Regions from separate parts of the Nanhaiella sioensis genome, predicted to be linked through region 1. Evidence: predicted binding sites of a transcription regulator. Region 1 holds the regulator's gene; each other region holds the start of a gene.
What was found. The regulator LexA, encoded in region 1, represses DNA repair genes until DNA is damaged. The targets are predictions, from matches to a motif close to CGAACATATGTTCG.
Positions count from the first base shown of each region.

Region 2: the regulator LexA is predicted to act here: its motif matches at 1,988-2,001, upstream of recA (recombinase RecA).
Region 3: the regulator LexA is predicted to act here: its motif matches at 1,835-1,848, upstream of V1503_RS01050 (YolD-like family protein).

Region 1 is NZ_JBKAEG010000001.1:13,265-17,564, reverse strand. It holds gene V1503_RS00095 (alpha/beta fold hydrolase) at 1-771, opposite strand, end outside; gene V1503_RS00090 (TetR/AcrR family transcriptional regulator) at 953-1,558, opposite strand; gene lexA (transcriptional repressor LexA) at 2,252-2,875, opposite strand; gene yneA (cell division suppressor protein YneA) at 3,118-3,432, shown strand; gene V1503_RS00075 (YneB family resolvase-like protein) at 3,445-4,095, shown strand.
Region 2 is NZ_JBKAEG010000001.1:3,992,702-3,997,001, reverse strand. It holds gene rny (ribonuclease Y) at 1-108, opposite strand, end outside; gene recA (recombinase RecA) at 877-1,917, opposite strand; gene V1503_RS18620 (competence/damage-inducible protein A) at 2,245-3,483, opposite strand; gene pgsA (CDP-diacylglycerol--glycerol-3-phosphate 3-phosphatidyltransferase) at 3,615-4,211, opposite strand; gene V1503_RS18610 (helix-turn-helix domain-containing protein) at 4,261-4,300, opposite strand, start outside.
Region 3 is NZ_JBKAEG010000001.1:227,701-232,000, forward strand. It holds gene V1503_RS01040 (IS3 family transposase) at 1-115, shown strand, start outside; gene V1503_RS01045 (endonuclease/exonuclease/phosphatase family protein) at 674-1,396, opposite strand; gene V1503_RS01050 (YolD-like family protein) at 1,930-2,205, shown strand; gene V1503_RS01055 (HU family DNA-binding protein) at 2,532-2,807, opposite strand; gene V1503_RS01060 (thermonuclease family protein) at 2,891-3,772, opposite strand; gene hfq (RNA chaperone Hfq) at 3,807-4,037, opposite strand.

The DNA.
Region 1 (4,300 bases):
TTTAGGATGTTTGAAAAGCCATAAAGCAAACTTCTCAATAATAGGTGGGGGGATTTTCATGTAGTCGTAGGCTATACTAAGAGCAATCACTCGTTTAATTCGCTGTTCATGCGCAGCTGCTCTGAAGCAAAGCCAGCCACCCATGGACACACCTAATAAGGTTACGTCATTTAACTTAAAGTAATCTAGAACGGCTTTTGTTGGTTTTTCCCATTCATAACTTAGTGCTAAGCCAGATTTTTTTAAGGCACCACCTTGCCCTGGACCTTCAAATAATATGACCTCATAGTTTAAATGTGCAAAATAGCTTGCCATTGAGTATAGCTCTTCCATAAATGAATCAAATCCACCATGAATGACAATTGTTCCTCTGGCATTTTTATTGTTAGAAGGTAGTCTCATTGCAGGTAAGTATACATTTTCATAGGGTATGTTATAACGTTCAATATCATGTTCAACAAACAGGTCATTATAAAACATTTCAATGAATGTATCATACAGTCTTAATTTATCTGGGTCATTCGGATGAGTAAAAAATTCTGCAGCCCTGTAATAAAATGTTCCATTCATTATGCGTTTTTCATCAATAGCTTTTTCAGCCTGCTTTATCATTTCCTCCTTCCAATCTTCTAACTTTTTTATTCTGGTAGCTGCATCCACCATGTCTTCTTTTCGTGTGTATCCCATTGAATACCACCGATTCATTTGATAGTCTATAATTTTTGTTTTATGAAAATCATGGTATCCTACAGGATAATCAAATTGGGCCATATAATAACTCTCCTTTTCAAATTAAGCTCGTTATTTTGAAAAATAATTGAATGCAGAAAGGAATCATTACTTCAACGATGCACAGATGTAGCATATACCTTACTCCAAATTATCAGTTAGTCAGGTAGAGACATAAATCTTCACCTACTTTGCTGATGTCAACATGTGATGGTTAAGATCATTATTGATCTGTCAGGCCATTTTTAAGGAAATCAATTAAGTGGTTTAGACTTGACTCATAGTGATCAGGCTTTGACATATCCGCTACATCCACAATATTAGTGAACAAGAAACCAATTAATGATTGGACGAATTCCAGTGGTAGTGTCTGCCTAATTTCACCTTTGTTATAGGATGCTTCAATGAGCTTGTTCATTTGGTCATTATCCTGAAAATTATGCCTTGTCAACGCCTTTTCGTATATGGGAGTTCCTTTTTCTTTAATAAAGCTGTTTGCAAAACGATTAATATCTGGATATTCATTGGAAAATTGCATTCCAATTCGGATTTGTGTTTTAAATATCGAAAAAATGTCTTTGGAATAATCACTTGGATTCATAACCTTGGCAAGGAATAGTTGCTTTTTTTGAATCAACATGTCTATGAGATTTAAGTAAAGATCTTCCTTGTTGTTAAAATGGTAGTAAAATGAGCCCTTACTCATATTCGCTGTCTTCAAAATATGATTTAATGAGGCTTTGTCATAGCCTTTTTCCACAAATTCATTTAATGCTGCTTGCATTAACGCATCTGAATGTTCGAATTCTTTATTAAATCCTCGCGTCAATTACATCATCTCCTACAAGTTTTTAATCTTAATCGTTAGCTCTGTTCGTAAACTTTGTTGTTATAGTTCTTTATCCTGAAGATAAAGAATACCGTCATTTTATATGAGAATAGATGGCACGAAATCTAGCTGTATTCGTGTTTATTAGTGCAAAAAAACACGCTATGCTGAAATAGCCTGATAGTTAATGCTGCTTGCTTATTATACATATTAGACCGAATGGTCTAGACCGTCAAGTCTAATCTCAGGATAACAAGCATAAAATTGGTGACATAGTGGGGGATATGAGAAAAAGTGACTAAGAAAATCATTGAATGATAAATTTAAACTAAAGATTTTTTGCTTGAATTTTGTTTTTTTACTAAAAATGGACAGTATTATGAGTTTTATAGGAGCTTAGAAAAGGTGTCTTGAACGTTAGATATATACGTGTGTATATCTTAAAAGTAAAAACAGCAACCATTGTGAAAATAGCCAATCAAAATGAATTCTGAGGGAGCTTACAATATGACAAAAAAATCCTTAGCTCAGAGGTTCTAAGCTAAGGATTGGATTATAATATGAGATCGTATGAATACATTAAAAAGCATTGTGGACTGCTAACCTGTATGTTAATCTATCTGATTGGAACAACGTTTTAAAAGAGACTGTTTGTCAAAGAATAGATCATACATTCGTTATGTACAATAGTGTTTAATGGATGGTACGATACACCCCGATTACTTTTCCTAATATAGCTACATTACGAAGAATAATAGGTTCTAAAGTTGAGTTTTCTGGCTGAAGTCTTATGTAGTCTTTTTCTTTAAAAAATCTTTTTACTGTTGCCTCGTCATCCTCTGTCATTGCAACAACGATATCTCCATTTGAAGCAGTTTGTTGTTGCCGAACAATGACGTGATCCCCATCTAATATACCGGCCTCAATCATGCTATCTCCCATTACTTCAAGCATAAATACATTTTCGTCAGGGGATACAAGTTTATCAGGAAGAGGGAAGTATTCTTCAACATTTTCAATTGCTGTTATTGGTTGACCAGCTGTTACCTTTCCTATGATCGGTACATTCATGACGTTATTTTTTGGGATTACATCAGCAGGATCTAAATCTAATATCTCAATTGCTCTAGGTTTAGTTGGGTCTCTGCGGATTAGTCCCTTACTTTCTAAACGAGATAAATGACCATGAACTGTTGAGCTTGAAGCTAGCCCTACCGCTTCTCCAATTTCTCTAACAGAAGGTGGATATCCCTTTGATTGTACTTCTTGTTTTATGAAATCTAGTATGTCTTGTTGCCTTTTCGATAATTTTGCCATCGTTAGCACCTCATTATAATAATCTTTTCTATTGTTAGCATGTATACCCGTTCATAACATTAAAAAATTAAGATCATCTATTAATACTGTAAGGATATACTAGAAAGATTTTACTTTCATTCATTATAGCACGACTTGTTATGTATAACAAACGTAAGTTCGTAAAAATGTTGACATAAAACATTTGTTCGTATACAATAACTAAAAACGAACATGTATTCTGTTAATCAGGGGGACTTATTATGAAACAATCTAAAATTTACTATATCTTGTTTTTTACTGTTTTTATCGGCTTTGCTTTTGCACTAATTACTTCTTATAAGGATATCGAGAAAAATGATTATATTACTATTAAAGTAGAAGATGGAGATACACTTTGGGATATTGCGTCCGAGTATAGTAACAGTCACGATTTATCAATCAATGACTTTATCAGTTGGGTAGAGGATGTAAATCAAATAGCTCCTGATAGAATTTTTTATGGTGATGAAATTTATATTCCAGTGTTAAAATCAGAAGGTAATAAAATGTATGATACTTATGCAGTTAACAATTAATCGGAGGTAGAAATGGAAAAAGCAATAATATATTGTCGTGTTAGTACAAATAAACAAACACAGGAGACATCATTAACACGACAAAAGGCAGAATTACTCCAGCTTGCAAACAGTTACCATTTTGATGTGAAGAAAGTGGTTGTAGAAAGGGCAAGCGGATATGACATGGATAGAGATGGCATTTATGAGCTATTGAATGAAATTAAAGAACAGCATATCGATGCCCTTTTAATACAAGATGAGACGAGGCTAGGTAGGGGTAATGCAAGAATAGCTTTGCTGCATTTTATTTTAAAGGAAAGAGTTAAAATATACACAGTTCATCATCATGGAGAGTTACAATTGTCAGAAGCTGATTCCATGATGTTGGAAATTGTTAGCATTGTTGAGGAATATCAACGAAAAATACATAATTTAAAAATTAAACGGGGAATGAAACGAGCTATCGAAGAAGGATATAGACCTGAGAGGAATTTAAAAAACATCCATGTAAGCTCAGGTAGAGAAAGAAAGGAAATACCTATTGAGGAAATTATAAGGTTACGCCAAAATAATCTCACGTTTTCAGATATAGCGGCAACATTACGTGGTCTTGGATTTGATGTGTCAAAAGCAACGGTACATCGACGTTATAAAGAATATATGCATAATAATTTAGAGTAGATGGCTAACAATAGAATGAACGAATGCTGTAGTATACAAGTTACAATTGTATACTTATATTACGTTGTTATTGAAAGGCACTTTTCGTAAGCTTTGTTACTATTATTATGACATTAGTACCAAGAAAAGTGGCTTTACATGTTAGTCATCATTGTAGAGAAGAATAGATGCCACAATCTGCAGTTGAGTCTAAATATAAAAACAA
Region 2 (4,300 bases), 4.0 Mb from region 1:
GATTTTCGCCTCATTAGATTTACGAACAAGTGAGATATAAAGAACAACAACTGCACCGACTATGGCAAGCAAAATGGTGATGATTATAATGGGATTGAGATTGTCCATCATTTCACCTCCTCTTGCTATATACTTGTTTCTTGCTAGATTCAAACTGTCGGCATGTAATTTTTCCCTTAATAAATTCCAACATGCACAATGGCTTTTCAAGTTCCAATACTAGAGGCTGTTATAAGCCTGGAAAAAGACTGTGAATTTACTCAATATCGTTGGTAATTTATTGTTAAATACCTACACAAGTAATTTCATCGTGTGCTTCATAAGTACGAGGCAACTATTTCATTGCACTTGCACCTGACACCAACCGATTGCTCCTTCTTCCTATCTGTCCTCCAATTTTGTTTGAAAAAATTCTTAATAGTAACAATTGTAATATTAACAAACATGTATAATATACATACTAATTGTAAAGGTGGGTAATTTTATTGTCAAGGCCTGCCACTGCCATCTTTCCTTAATATTGGAAGAGAGCGCACAAACCTTGACTTGAACAGCGACAGACTTTCTTCAAACCTTGTTCCTACAACCTTATAAACTGGTAGGTGATTTACCATACTATGTCCTGCTGTTGTAAGCTATTGAATAGAATTAATGATAAATGAAGGCCGTTTTCGTAAACTTTGTTGCATTTTTTCACTTACATTTAAATAACTGATGTGTTTTATATGACGTCCATAACCTTTGAGAAGAAAAGATGCCCCGAGCGATAGCTATATTTGTGTTTAGCTCTTTTTATGAATAGCAACAATGTGAAAACAGCTCAAATGAAAAAGAAGGATACTGCATGAAGTATCCTTCTTTTAAAGCTTATGTTGTTTACTCTTTGAATTCGAGTTCACTTTGAGAATCGTCACTTACCGTCTCTGTCGTATTGTTAAGGCCATAGTGTTCTCGAATTTGTTCGTGTATTTGTTTTGATATGTCCGCATTTTCCATTAAGAATTGTTTAGCATTTTCTCGTCCTTGCCCTAGGCGTTCACCTTCAAACGAGTACCAAGATCCGCTCTTCTGAACAATATCGAGCTCAGAGCCCATATCAAGAATTTCTCCCTCTTTGGAAATTCCTTCTCCGTACATAATATCAACCTCGGCTATTTTAAACGGAGGTGCCACTTTATTCTTTACTACTTTTAATTTCGTTTTATTACCTACGATATCATTTCCTTGCTTCAACTGTTCAGCTCGACGAACCTCTAAACGTACTGAAGAATAAAACTTTAACGCACGACCACCAGGTGTAGTTTCCGGATTCCCGAACATAACACCAACCTTCTCACGAATTTGGTTAATGAAAATAGTAATCGTTTTAGATTTATTTATTGCTCCTGAGAGCTTACGTAAGGCTTGAGACATAAGACGTGCTTGCAAGCCAACATGAGAGTCTCCCATCTCCCCTTCAATTTCAGCCTTTGGAACGAGCGCTGCAACCGAATCTATGACTATAATATCAACAGCACCACTTCTTACAAGTGCTTCAGCAATCTCTAACGCCTGCTCACCTGTATCAGGCTGAGATAGCAATAGTTCATCTATGTTAACACCTAGCTTTTGTGCATAAATAGGGTCTAACGCATGCTCAGCATCGATAAATGCAGCTTGACCACCTTGTTCTTGCACTTCAGCAATCGCATGAAGAGCAACTGTTGTTTTACCGGAGCTTTCAGGTCCGTATATTTCAACGATACGACCACGTGGATAACCACCTGCTCCAAGCGCAACATCCAATGCTAATGAACCACTAGGAACGGTAGATATTTGACGCTCCGACTGTTCACCTAACTTCATTATTGATCCTTTACCAAATTGTTTTTCTATTTGTTTTAACGCCATATCTAATGCAGCTTGACGATCACTCACATTTATTCCTCCTCATCTCCATTACTACTTTATACTATACCTTGTTTTTAGACATTTGCCAAGCAAAAAACGAACATCTATTCGTTTTTTATTCAAAAGTGAACTCAATCAGGCAAAATAGAACATTGTTCTGTAAAATAGATTTGGGGATCTAAAACTTAAGTTCTTTTCGTATTTTTCATGGCTATAGTTCCTTAACTGATAGAAAAAAATATCGTTTTAATACACAGTCATCGCTTGTAGCAGAAAAAATGCCCATCGTACTAATTATATTTTGTTTATATTTTAATTCAAAGAAACTAAAAAAGTTGGGCAGCCTATGCCTGATTATTTTTTCAATTGTTTGAGTAAATAATAGTATCCATATTTAATAGCTCTTTCTCTAATCATTTGTCTAGAACCAGCTAATTTCAATGAATAGACTTCTGTAGGATGATCTTTGATCGAAAGTCCAATAAAGACCGTTCCTATATCTTTACCTTCCACGCTTTGTGGCCCAGCAACTCCAGTAAAGCTAATTCCACAGTCAGAGTTACATGATTTCCTCACATGCTCAGCCATTTGTTGTGCACACTCTTTACTGACGGCACCTTCCTGTATAAGTGTCGTTCGGTTAACATTGAGTAATGTTTCCTTCATATCATTCGTATAAGCTACAATTCCACCTTTGGCTACAGATGAAGAACCAGGAACAGCTATTAACTCACTCATAAACATGCCTCCAGTTAAACTTTCAGCGCTTGCTATCGTCAGTTTTTTTTCTTGTAAAACAGCAACCGCATGTTCTAATAGTGAGGTGTTTTCATAGCCATAAAAATATTGACCGACACGACTTAGTATTTCTTGTTCTGTATCATCAAGAAGCTCATTAGCTTTGTCTACTGAGGAATGTTTAGCTGTCAATCGAAGTTTAACTTCAAAGTTAGATGCTAACGGAGCAATCGTCGGATTCACTTGTTTATCAATCAAATCTTCAATCTCAGTTTCCAACTTAGACTCACCAATTCCAAAGAACCTTAATACGCGAGATATGATTCTTTCCCGAACACCTAACAGGTTATTGAGATATTCTGTCCCGTATTTCAAAAACATTGGTTGCATTTCCATTGGAGGACCTGGTAATAGCATATATGTGACATGATCCTTTGTTATAGCCATTCCTGGTGCCATCCCATGGTCATTAAGCAATACCGTTGCTTTTTCTAGAATAACAGCTTGCTTTTTGTTATTGTCTGTCATTTTACGATTTACTTTTTCATAGTACGCTTCAATTCTCTTAAGCGACTTTTCATGTATGACTAGCTGTTGCTGTAGCATTGATGCCATCGTTTCCTTAGTTAGATCGTCTTTTGTTGGGCCTAACCCTCCAGTAAAGATAATTAATTTTGACCGCTGTTTTGCAGTTTCAACAACCCTTTTTAATCGATCTTGATTATCCCCAACTACAGTATGAAAATAAACATTAATTCCTAGCTCTGCTAATTGTTTCGAAAGAAATTGGGCATTTGTATTCGCAATTTGCCCTAATAATAACTCTGATCCAACTGCTATAATCTCAGCGTTCATGTCTTCCCCCCGTAAAAATAGCATGTGTAGTCTGCTACATGATGTACCTTTAACATTATGAGGATGAGAAGGAAACCCGTCTCATCCTCATTAAAGATTATACTACTTCGTGCATCGTCTCAAATTCTGGTTCACTTTGAGTTAGCAAATACTTGTTTATTTTTCGCAAAATAGTCCCATCCAGACCAAATTGTGAAAAATACTGCGATCCATAGTGCTATATCAGCAAATGGAATCGACCATGCTTCAAAAGGAATATTATGTAATAGCAATGCAGAAACGGCTACAATTTGTGCCCATGTTTTAATCTTGCCAAGCATGTTTGCAGCAACAACTTCACCACCACCTGCTAGAACAAGTCGTAAACCTGTTACGGCAAATTCTCTACTTATAATGACTATGACCATCCATGCAGGTGCCAATTCAAACTGAACGAGTGTTATCAGCGCCGCTGACACTAATAGCTTATCAGCTAAAGGGTCTAAAAATTTTCCTAAGTTGGTGACGAGATTATATTTCCTTGCATAATAACCGTCAATCCAATCAGTTGTGGAAGCAATGATAAAAATGATAGCACCAATGAAATGTGTAACAGGTATCTCTCCTCCGCCTATTTGCAATTGTCCCCAGGATAGCGGTGCAAGCATTATCACCAAAAACACTGGAATTAACAAAATACGTGAAACGGTAATCTTATTTGGTATATTCACAAATTCTTCCTCCTTCATAACTTACATGTACAATAATATATCAGAAAAAGCCATCAAAATGATGACTTTATTGTTTATTAAAGAGGATCTCAATTACTTGGGTTGTT
Region 3 (4,300 bases), 210 kb from region 1:
GAAACGTGTCCAACCATTAATGAAAAAAACCGATATCCACTCTATTGTTAGTTTAAATGAGAAAGTTGTAACTAGAGAACACATCTTCAAAAGAAACTATTTACTTCTAAATTAATGAAATTGGTCGAAGATATTACTTATGCGTATACGGTATAAGATGTATAGTGCTATTTAGCATATGTGATGGATTTACATTGACTAAAAATTGTCGGCTATTCCTTTTCATCGGAAATGACAACTGAAGTTATAATAAAAGCTCTGAAAATGCTTGAACAACTCTATTGCCACCGAAGGGTAAATTCTACATACTGACCTAGGTTCACAATAAACAAGCCAAGCATTTACTGACTGTATTAAATAAATCTTACAGTATAACTCACTCCTTTAGTCAAAAAGGATGTCCTTATAATAATCCCTGTATTGAATCAATCTACCCTATATAATAGAAGGAAAAAGTGAATCATGTTCAATATCTAGTCTATAAAACTGCCAATATCTCCATCGATGCATGTTATAACAGAAAAAAGAAAACATAGCCATCGCTTATATAGGCCTCATTCTTATCACACTAGCAAATGATTTAAATTAAATAGAGCGTTTTATTGATTAAATTTAATGGATAAATCCTATGTAAGAAGATATCCTAAAAAACTAGGTTATCTTCATTTATATTCTAAAATTCAAACGTAGCCGTTACTGGAAAATGATCGGAAAATCCATCTGAGTTTTCTACAGTTGCATCAGTAACATCTGCGCCCGAAAGTGTAAGAATCCAATCAATGGCTGCTCCTCGATCTGTTGTAGGAGGCTTGGCTGTATTAGGGTTTGCAACATCCCATGTGTCCACTAAATTTACTGGATTAGGTATGCCTTCAATTGGAACTTGATCCAACAGGTATTGCATTACAGAGCTATTCCTATTCGAGTTAAAATCTCCTACTGCAATGGCGACATAATCATTACTGCATGACTGCATTTGATGCTGATTAATTGTTTCAGCTTGTATGATGGCTTGCTCTTCTCTGCTTGATAATGGCTGAAAGCAGAAGTGATTATTATAAAAATAGAATTCATTGCATGAGTTATTTTCTCTTAAAAGCAGCCACGTAACATAGCGTATAAAATTACACTCAGCAGCTTCAACAAAACCTGAATCAAGAATTGTAAAATAGTCTTTTCTTATTAAAATAGGGTTATCATAGTTACCAGGAATGTTAAACTCAACTAAATCGTATGAGTCAGATAGTCCATCGATTAAATCTACTCTTTGAGTTGCCAAAGCTTCTTGAAGCCCTGCAATATCAGGATCTATTTCGAGAATTTTGTTAATAATGCCATCTTTACGACTGTTCCAAGTTCTTCTATCAGCTAGAATATTAAAACTCATTGTTTTCATTTATTGCTAACTCCTCTCTTAATTATTCACAACATTATATGTGAAAAGAGAGAAACTGCTTGTACTGATAACTTACTATATTAATACAATTTAAAACGCGAACAGGTAAAATCATCATTTTCATATATTTTTTCACTTGTAAAAAGCAGCCACAATAACTCCTATTTCATTAAAATTCAAGTTTTATTTTTATATCAAACGACTTGACTAACATCATTTTAAAAATTCTCTCATATTCTTTTATTAATCATCTAATGAAGAGTTGTATAAATATGGATATTAGTAATTGCTGTGAAGATCCATATTCTAATTTCAACAATTTCAGTCGTGAAACTCCACTTGCTATTGCTATTGCTCCTATTAGAAAAATCGCTTATGCTAACTACATTAAATGTGTGGACAGGACACTATATTTTTGTAATTTTTTTCTTTATTAAACGAACGTATTTTCGTATACAATAAGTACAGAGAAGATACGTTTGAAAAATCGAGGGATTATAAGATAGGTATCCGCAGTTATACAACCGGAACATATGAAGATGATGAACGAAGCAAAGGCTTATTATTATAAGGTGCAAAAGCCTGACTTAGATGAGCATGAGATAGAGGAAATTAATAGTACAGTCCTAGAAGCTTTTGAATTTACACAAGAAGCGACTGTGACATATTTTGAGGGAGGGACATTTAAACCATGCATCAGGGAAATTCATTTTAGAGATCAAATAAATAAGCATATTAGAGTAATCGATAAGTTCGATGAAATACATATAATTAAATTTGATGACATTATAAATGTACAAATAATATAACAGCCCTACATACTCTGCAGGGCTCTTTTTGTCGTGGTAGTCAATCGTGTTGTTTTGTTAATATATGTTAATTCATAGTTATTAATGTATCCATTCATAATAAAAATGGTCTTTTTATTATAAACCTTATAAACGCAACAATATAATACTCTTTTCTGTTGTAACTAAAGGTGACGATTTCCATCTTTCTTCTATTATTTCTTGCTCTTGGTATTATCTCCAAGTTTCAGTCCTACAAATATTGAAGCTTCAAACCACCCTAATGTCTCTTCATTGTGTTGTTACAGAAAAAAGCCTATCTTATGATAGACTTTTCAAGGTTGTGACTAGATTTTCACAGCATCCTTTAACTCTTTACCTGGTTTAAATGCAGGTGCTTTACTTGCTGCGATTTCAATTTCTTCACCTGTTTGTGGATTACGTCCTTTACGAGCTGCTCTTTCACGTACTTCAAATGTTCCAAAGCCGAGAAGAGAAACTTTGTCACCATCTTTTAGTGTTTCACTAATTGAGTTGGTTACTGCTTCTAATACTTTACTTGCGTCCTTTTTGCTAAGTTCTGCTTTTTCAGCAACTGCGTTAATAAATTCTGTTTTATTCATTATATTTCCACCTTTCTATGTAACAGACTTATATCTTATCAGATACATAGTTATAAGGTAAATACCCTTTCCCATCATGCTAACTAGCTTTCGCAAGCCCAGCCATCTTTGTCACGATCATGTTTAGATGCATATGCAGGATGGTCGGAACCAACTCCGTTTGGATATATCTTTTTAAGTTCTGTACAATTTATAAATGATTCTACGCCTACTTCGTTTGATGAACTATCATAATCTTGTTCAGTAGATGTTGAATTTATTTTTGAAGCTTCCTTTTCTCCATCTAGATCTCCTTTGGTAGTTCCGTTTTCTCCGAAAGCCCACAGTCCGATATTATTTTCACGCGCTTCCCTTGCAAATTTGATAAAATAATCACTATATTTTACATCTGGAGTATATGTAGAAGGCTCTGCAAAACCATTAATGACCAAATCAGCATTAAACATTTTTTCTCTTATTTCTGATTCATCCATATCATCTGTAGGAATATCGAGCCAAATAATACGTAAGAAACGATCATACCTGTCAGTATCAGATACGTCTTTTTGTAACCACACTTGTCTTCCTTCTAATTGTGATTGTGTGTATTTACTTGCTTCTTTTCCATACTCTTCAATTCTAGACGTCGATTCTGGAGTATTTACACCAACCAAACGTATTTTCCTATTGTCAGTCAATTCAACCGTATCACCATCTACAATTCTACTAACAGTAGCTACTTCTAAATGAAAACGTTGAGCTAATTCTTCTTGCTCTTTTTCTTTTTCAAGTTCCTCTAATTGTTTTTTAGCTTGTTCATCCTGTTCAGCTAATATTTCTTTCTCATTATCTTTATTTTCTATTGTTGTTTCGATCTTTTCTTCTGATATATTGTCCAATGGTGCTGAACTTGACGTATTAGTACAACCAGCAATGAATATAGATAGCAACAAGCCTATAATAGTTAACAACCAATTTTTCTTCACGATATCCCCCACCACATCTATAAATCATTAATAATCATCTTTGTTTTTTAGTAGTTGTATTATTCACAACAGTAGAAATAGCATGTTTATATATTAGCTGTTGTTTCCCTTCTACGTCTACAAGTACAGTGAAGATGTCAAAATCGATTACCTTACATCTAAACTGAAAGCCCCCAACCAAAATAATTGTAACAAGCAATTGATTTTCTTTCGCTTCTAAAAGTTGAGTATCTTGTTGATTGATTTGACTTTTATTACTTTTCATTTTTTGACCCTCTTCCTTTGTATAATCCATATGTAGTCTTTAACCAAATAAAATGGTCATTTTATCTGTAATTAACTATTTCTGAATAATCTATATGAAATTTTATCTCCGGTATCCTTTAAAAGAATTTGGATATCCTTCCTTATAAGGTTGTTAAAACCTTCGAACTTCTCTATTAATTCGTCTATATTATTCACTTCAAATAAATCTTTAATTTTGTCGAAGTGCCTCTTTGATTCTAGCTTTTCCAATATTTTATTGTT